DNA from 2 places in the Pseudomonas sp. SWRI18 genome. Region 1 is predicted to be linked to the other one. Evidence: predicted binding sites of a transcription regulator. Region 1 holds the regulator's gene; the other holds the start of a gene.

What was found. Region 1 encodes FliA, which starts transcription of late flagellar genes. Its sites were predicted from a motif close to CTAAAGTTTNNNNNNNNNNNGCCGNTAA; they were not measured.
Region 2: a site for FliA is predicted at 1,715-1,742, ahead of H0Z09_RS08675 (methyl-accepting chemotaxis protein). Genes of this name have one in related genera too.

The regions. Positions count from the first base shown of each region.
Region 1 covers NZ_JACCQQ010000030.1:3,360-7,021, reverse strand. The annotation lists gene H0Z09_RS24760 (chemotaxis protein CheA) at 1-289, opposite strand, end outside; gene H0Z09_RS24755 (protein phosphatase CheZ) at 301-1,089, opposite strand; gene H0Z09_RS24750 (chemotaxis response regulator CheY) at 1,108-1,482, opposite strand; gene fliA (RNA polymerase sigma factor FliA) at 1,652-2,392, opposite strand; gene fleN (flagellar synthesis regulator FleN) at 2,389-3,222, opposite strand; gene flhF (flagellar biosynthesis protein FlhF) at 3,328-3,662, opposite strand, start outside.
Region 2 covers NZ_JACCQQ010000005.1:239,122-242,783, forward strand. The annotation lists gene H0Z09_RS08655 (LysR substrate-binding domain-containing protein) at 1-38, shown strand, start outside; gene H0Z09_RS08660 (MmcQ/YjbR family DNA-binding protein) at 35-394, shown strand; gene H0Z09_RS08665 (DUF1294 domain-containing protein) at 380-763, opposite strand; gene H0Z09_RS08670 (undecaprenyl-diphosphate phosphatase) at 760-1,590, opposite strand; gene H0Z09_RS08675 (methyl-accepting chemotaxis protein) at 1,810-3,444, shown strand; gene pnuC (nicotinamide riboside transporter PnuC) at 3,651-3,662, shown strand, end outside.

The DNA of each region.
Region 1 (3,662 bases):
CCAGTGCTTCGAGAATCACGTCCATCAATTCCGAGTCAACCTGACGCTCACCCTTGCGCAGGATGTCGAACACGTTCTCGGCGATGTGGCAGCACTCCACCAGCTCATGGAGCTGGAGGAAGCCGGCGCCCCCTTTTACAGTGTGAAAACCGCGAAAAATTGCATTGAGCAGGTTCGCATCATCCGGTCGGCTTTCCAGCTCGACCAGTTGCTCGGACAGTTGCTCTAAAATTTCGCCGGCCTCTACAAGGAAATCCTGAAGGATTTCTTCATCGGCGCCGAAGCTCATGGGTGTGCTCCTTAGAAGCCTAAACTGGATAACAGGTCATCGACATCATCTTGACCCGATACAACGTCTTCACGTTTATCGGCATGAATCTGCGGACCTTCACCCTTGGCGAGATGTTTTTGTGGATCTTTTTCCGAGAGGATCGCTTCGCGGTCATGTTCGATGCCTGCAAAGCGGTCTACCTGGCCTGCCATCAGCACTAATTTGAGCAAGTTGCTTTCCACTTCGGTGACCAATTGGGTCACACGCTTGATCACCTGGCCGGTAAGGTCCTGGTAATCCTGGGCGAGCAGAATGTCGTTGAGGTTGCTGGAAACCGTGCGGTTTTCCTGCTCGCTGCGTGACAAGAACCCTTCGACCCGACGCGCCAATTCACGGAACTCTTCAGCCCCGACTTCACGGCGCATGAAACGGCCCCAGTCAACGCTGAGCGCCTGGGCTTCGGTGGCCATGCCATTGACCAAAGGCGTGGCGTTTTCCACCAGGTCCATGGTGCGGTTGGCCGCCGCCTCGGTCAGCCTGACCACATAGGACAGGCGTTCGGTGGCATCGGTGATCTGCGAGATTTCTTCGGCCTGGGGCATGTGCGGGTCAATCTGGAAATTGACGATCGCACTGTGCAGCTCGCGCGTGAGCTTGCCCACTTCCTGGTACAGGCCGCGGTCACGGGTCTGGTTGAGCTCATGGATTAACTGCACCGCGTCGCCGAACTGGCCTTTTTCAAGGCTTTCGACCAACTGGTGAGCATGCTTTTTCAGGGTCGACTCAAAGTCGCCCTGTGACGTTTCTTTATGCTCCATAGCTCCCCCGCGATGGCATTAGCCGTGGATGCGTTCGAAGATTTTTTCGATCTTCTCTTTCAAGGCCAATGCAGTGAATGGCTTGACCACGTAACCGTTTACCCCGGCTTGGGCGGCTTCGATGATCTGCTCACGCTTGGCTTCGGCGGTCACCATCAACACGGGAAGGCTGCGCAGTTTTTCGTCGGCACGCACGTGGCGCAGCAAGTCGATACCGGTCATGCCAGGCATGTTCCAGTCCGTTACCAGAAAGTCGATGCTCCCGCTGTTGAGGATCGGAATCGCGGTAATGCCGTCGTCCGCCTCGACCGTGTTAGTGAACCCAAGGTCACGCAACAGGTTTTTTATGATCCGCCGCATCGTTGAGAAGTCATCAACGATGAGGATTTTCATGTTCTTGTCCAATTCGACCTCCAAGCAGTCTTAAACGCGCCCAGCACCTGGACGCGCCATTTCAATCAACAGGCATTACACAAAAAGGACTGCCGGGGGCACCACGGGCCGAACCCGCAAAGGCTTGGCGCCCTCGCGGTATCGTCTGCAGTGCCCCCCACACTGCCTGTCAGCGCGCTCGCCACTCTCCCAAACGCCCCCGCAAGCGGGCTGCGCACTGGCTATGCAACTGGCTGACCCGCGATTCGCTGACCCCCAGGACCTCACCGATTTCCTTGAGGTTCAGCTCTTCGTCGTAGTACAGCGCCAACACCAGCCGCTCACGCTCCGGCAAATTGGCAATCGCGTCCGCCAACGCCCCCTGGAAGCGTTCATCCTCCAGGTCGCGCGATGGCTCCATATGAGCGCTCGCGCCGTCCTCATGCAGCCCTTCGTGTTCGCCGTCCTGCAACAGGTCGTCGAAACTGAACAGGCGGCTGCCCAAGGTATCGTTCAAAATCCCGTAATAATCGTCGAGACTCAATTGGAGTTCGGCCGCAACTTCGTGATCTTTAGCGTCGCGACCGGTTTTTGCTTCAATTGCGCGAATTGCGTCACTGACCATGCGCGTATTGCGGTGCACCGAACGCGGCGCCCAATCACCCTTGCGCACCTCGTCGAGCATCGCGCCACGGATACGGATCCCCGCATACGTCTCGAAACTGGCACCCTTGCTCGCGTCATATTTGGTCGACACTTCGAGCAGGCCGATCATGCCGGCCTGGATCAAGTCTTCGACCTGGACGCTCGCGGGCAGGCGTGCCAACAGGTGGTAGGCAATGCGCTTGACCAACGGCGCGTAGCGCTCGATCAACTCGCCCTGGCTGTCACGGGCGGATTTCTTATAGGCGTTGTAGCCGTTCGCTGTCATAGCACCGGTCCTGCGCTCGTCTGATGCACCAATCGCTCGACGAAAAACTCCAGATGCCCCCGCGGATTGGCGGGCAACGGCCAGGTATCGACCTTCTGGGCAATAGCCTTGAACGCCAATGCGCATTTGGAACGAGGGAACGCTTCGTAGACCGCACGCTGCTTTTGCACAGCCTTGCGCACACACTCGTCGTAGGGAACTGCGCCAACGTATTGTAAGGCGACATCGAGAAAGCGATCCGTGACCTTGGTCAACTTGGCGAACAGGTTGCGCCCTTCCTGCGGGCTCTGGGCCATGTTGGCCAGGACGCGGAAGCGGTTCATGCCGTAGTCGCGATTAAGCAGTTTGATCAGGGCGTAGGCGTCGGTGATCGAGGTGGGTTCATCGCAGACCACCAGCAGCACTTCCTGCGCGGCGCGCACAAAGCTGACCACGGACTCGCCGATCCCGGCGGCGGTGTCGATCACCAGCACGTCGAGGTTGTCGCCTATGTCGCTGAAGGCCTGGATCAGGCCGGCATGCTGCGCCGGGCTCAGGTGCACCATGCTCTGGGTACCGGAGGCGGCCGGCACGATGCGGATGCCACCGGGGCCCTGCAACAGCACATCGCGCAGCTCGCAGCGGCCCTCGATCACATCGGCGAGGGTGTGCTTGGGCGTCAGCCCCAGCAGAACGTCGACGTTCGCCAGCCCCAGGTCAGCATCCAGCAGCATGACGCGGCGGCCAAGCTCTGCCAGGGCCAGGGACAAATTCACTGACACGTTAGTTTTCCCGACGCCACCTTTGCCGCCGGTCACCGCGATCACCTGTACGGGATGCATGCTGCCCATTTTATTTCTTTACCTTGTCTTGCTTAGACGCAGGCTACATGGCTTGGCCGCGTGAATCGCTTGCAGACCATCGATGTAGATACATTTCATGGTGTTCATCCTGACCTATCCCACCCGTTTTGCCGGGTTGTGGTAAAGGTCGGCGAACATATCGGCCATCGCTTCCTCGCTAGGCTCTTCTTGCATTTGCACGCTGACTGCACGGCTGACCAATTGATGACGGCGCGGCAGATGCAGATCATCCGGGATCCGCGGGCCGTCGGTCAGGTAGGCGACCGGCAATTCATGACTGATGGCCAGGCTCAGCACCTCGCCCAGGCTCGCGGTTTCATCGAGCTTGGTGAGGATACAACCGGCCAGGCCGCAGCGCTTGTAGCTATGGTACGCAGCGGTAAGAACCTGTTTCTGGCTGGTGGTTGCAAGCACCAGGTAATTTTTCG
Region 2 (3,662 bases), on a different contig from region 1:
AAGAAGGCTTCAAAAGCTGCGGAGACCGCCAGTTATGAGCATGAGCGAAGCGCAAGTCGCCACTTTCTGCCTGAGCCTGCCCGGCGCGCGGGAGGACTACAAATGGGGCGGCGTGCGAGTGTTCTCGATTGCCGGCAACAAAATGTTCGCCCTGCAAAACCTGCGGGGTGACTCGCTGGCGTTCAAGGTCGACAAGGACCTGTTCCTCGGCCACGTCGACCGGCCGGGCATCCACCCCGCGCCGTACCTGGCCCGCGCGCAATGGATCATCATGAACACGCCTTACCCGCTGGGCGCCGAGGAACTGCGTGGCTTGTTGCAGCGCTCGCACCAGCTGGTGGTGAGCAAACTGCCCAAGCGCACGCAGATCGGGTTATTGCTAGAGCACGGATAACAAGGTGCCGCCCAGGAACAACTGGTCGAGCCAGAACACCTGGTGCAGCAACACGATCACCCAGAACAGCACTTGGTAAGACACCTTGCGTGTCTTGTGCCGGAACACCTGCTGGGCAATCAACGCCCCAGGCCAGCCGCCCGCCAGTTCCACGGCGTGCAGGATGTTTTCCGGAGTGCGCCAACTGTCGGTGCGGGCCTTGCGCTTGTCGCTCCAGTAAAGGAAGAACGCGACCAGGCTGACCACCCCATAGGCCGCCAGCGGGATCAGCGTTTCGCCGCGTTGCCACACCAACACCGCCCCCACCAACGGCGCCGCGCACAGCAGCACAAAGATCAGCGCTTTGAGGCGCGGGTGCTGGATCGTCATGCCTTGGCGGCCGCCCAGTCGATCCAGCCGAACTGCCACGTCGCCAAAATCAGCAGGCCAAACGCAATGCGGTACCAGGCAAACGCGGCGTAACTGTGGCTGGCGATGAACTTGAGCAAGCCCTTGACTGCAATCATTGCGAAGATGAACGAGGTCACAAAGCCGATGATGAACACCGGCAGGTCCGCCGGCTGGAACAGGTCACGGTACTTGTAGCCCGAATACACCGCCGCGCCGACCATGGTTGGCATCGCCAGGAAAAACGAGAACTCGGTGGCCGTCTTGCGTGACAGCCCGAACAACAGGCCGCCGATAATGGTCGAGCCCGAACGCGAGGTGCCCGGAATCATTGCCAGGCACTGGGCCAGGCCGACCTTGAGCGCGTCTTTCCAGGTGATGTCATCGACGGTTTCGGCGTGTACTTCATGCACGCGCCGCTCGGCCCACAACATGATCACGCCGCCCACGACCAGGGCGGTGGCGACGGTAATCGGGTTGAACAGATAGTGGTGAATCACGTCGGCGAAAATCACCCCCAGCACCACCGCCGGCATAAAGGCGATCAGCAGGTTGGCGGTGAATCGCTGGGCCTTGCGCTGGGTCGGCAGGCCCTTGACCACTTCGAAAATCTTGCCGCGAAACTCCCACACCACCGCCAGGATGGCGCCCAGCTGGATGATGATATTGAACGCGTTGAAGCGGTCGCCGGAAAAGTCGAGCAAATCGGCGACGATGATCTGGTGGCCGGTGCTGGAAATCGGCAGGAACTCGGTAAGCCCCTCCACAATGCCCAGAATCACTGCCTGAATGGCGGTCCAAAAATCCATGCTTCCCCCTAAGGTCTTGCTCCACGGCAAGCCTCGTTGATCTTTTTAATGGTTCACTGACGACAAGACATGGTGTTGGGTAGCAACCCTGACCGGCAAAAATCTTGTGAAAAATCAGACAGTACTCAGGTTTTCCGAATACGGGCCGAAAGCCTATCAGACAAGGCGGAAAAGTCGATGCAGCGCCCACAATTATAAAAAGCACGGAGTGACAGGACGATGAACAGTTTGCGCAATATGTCGATCAGCCGGCGCCTCTGGCTGATCCTGATAGTCGCCGTGCTGATGCTGCTGGCCCTGGGTTTGCTGATGCTCAAGCAGATCCATGAGGACCTGTACCAGGCCAAGCGCCACCAGACCCAGTACGTAGTCGAGACCGCCAGCGGGATCCTGACGTTTTATCACGGCCTGGAAACCACCGGCGTGCTGACCCGCGACGCCGCGCAGAAACAAGCCCTGAGCGCGGTGCGTGGCTTGCGCTACGATCATGACGATTATTTCTGGATCAACGACCTCACGCCCGTGATGATCATGCATCCGGCCAACCCCAAGCTCGACGGCCAGAACCTTTCGGCGATCCGCGACCCCGACGGCTTTGCGGTGTTCAACGAGTTCGTGAACCTGGCCAAGGCCAAGGGCGCCGGCATCGTCAACTACCGCTGGCCGAAACCGGGTGCCGACGCGCCAGTGGCGAAAACCTCGTATATCCACTTGTTCGAGCCGTGGGGCTGGATCATCGGTTCCGGCGTGTACGTGGACGATGTGCAGGCCGAGTTCAGCGCGCAGGTGTGGAAAGCCTCGTTTATCGGCCTGGGTATCGCACTGGCGATGGGCTTGCTGGTGTCGCTGATCGCCCGCAGTATCGTGCGGCCGTTGCAGGCTGCGGTGAACGCCATGGGCAATATCGCCAGCGGCGAAAGCGACCTGACCCGCAGCCTCGACACCCACGGCCAGGACGAAGTCACCCAACTGTCGCAACACTTCAACAGCTTCACCGCCAAGCTGCGCCAGGTGGTCGGCCAGTTGCAGGTCTGCGCCAACGCCCTGGGCCAGTCGTCACAGGAGCTGGGCAACAACGCGACCCAGGCCCACGACCGCAGCCAGCAGCAGTCCCAGCAGATGGAACTGGTGGCGACCGCGATCAACGAAGTTACCTACGGCGTGCAGGACGTGGCCAAGAACGCCGAACACGCCGCCAGCGAAATGCGTGATGCCCAGGCCCAGGCGCAACAGGGCCAGGTCAATATCGACGGCAGCCTGCAGCAGATCGACCAGCTTTCCGGCACCATCAGCAATGCGGTGGACGTGATCCGTACCCTGTCCGCTGAAAGTACCCAGATAGGCAGTGTGCTTGAAGTCATTCGCTCCATTGCCGACCAGACCAACCTGCTGGCCCTCAATGCGGCGATTGAAGCGGCACGCGCCGGCGAACAAGGCCGTGGCTTTGCCGTGGTCGCCGATGAAGTACGGCTGCTGGCCCAGCGCACGCAAAAGTCCACCGCCGAGATCCAGGGCATGATCGAACGCCTGCAAGGTCACTCGGAAGCGGCGGTCAAGGTGATCAGCGACAGCCACAGCGCATCGCAACTGACCATCGAACAGGCCGGCCAGGCCGGGGCCAGCCTCACCGCCATCGGCCAGGCCTTGCGCAATCTCAATGGCCTCAACGCCTCGATTGCCAGCGCCACCCTGCAGCAGGCCCACGTGGTGGAAGACATCAACCAGAACGTCACCCAGGCTGCCAGTCTGTCCCACAGCACGGCGTTGGCGGCGGAGCAGTCGAGCGTGGCCAGCGCGCAGTTGCGCGGCCTGAGCGAACAGCTCGATGGGCTGCTGCGCCAGTTCAAAGTGTGACTGTAGTGAGCGGGCTTGTCCCGCGCTGGGGGGCGAAGCCGCCCTAAAACCAGACACCGCGCTCTGCCAGACAGAACGCGGTGTTTTTATGGGGGCCGCTACGCAGCCCGGCGCGGGGCAAGCCCGCTCACTACAAGAGCCAATTCCTACCTCCACGTTTCTTTGGTTACAATCTGCGCCCTCTCCCACCGTCCCGAGGAACCACCATGTCCGGGCTT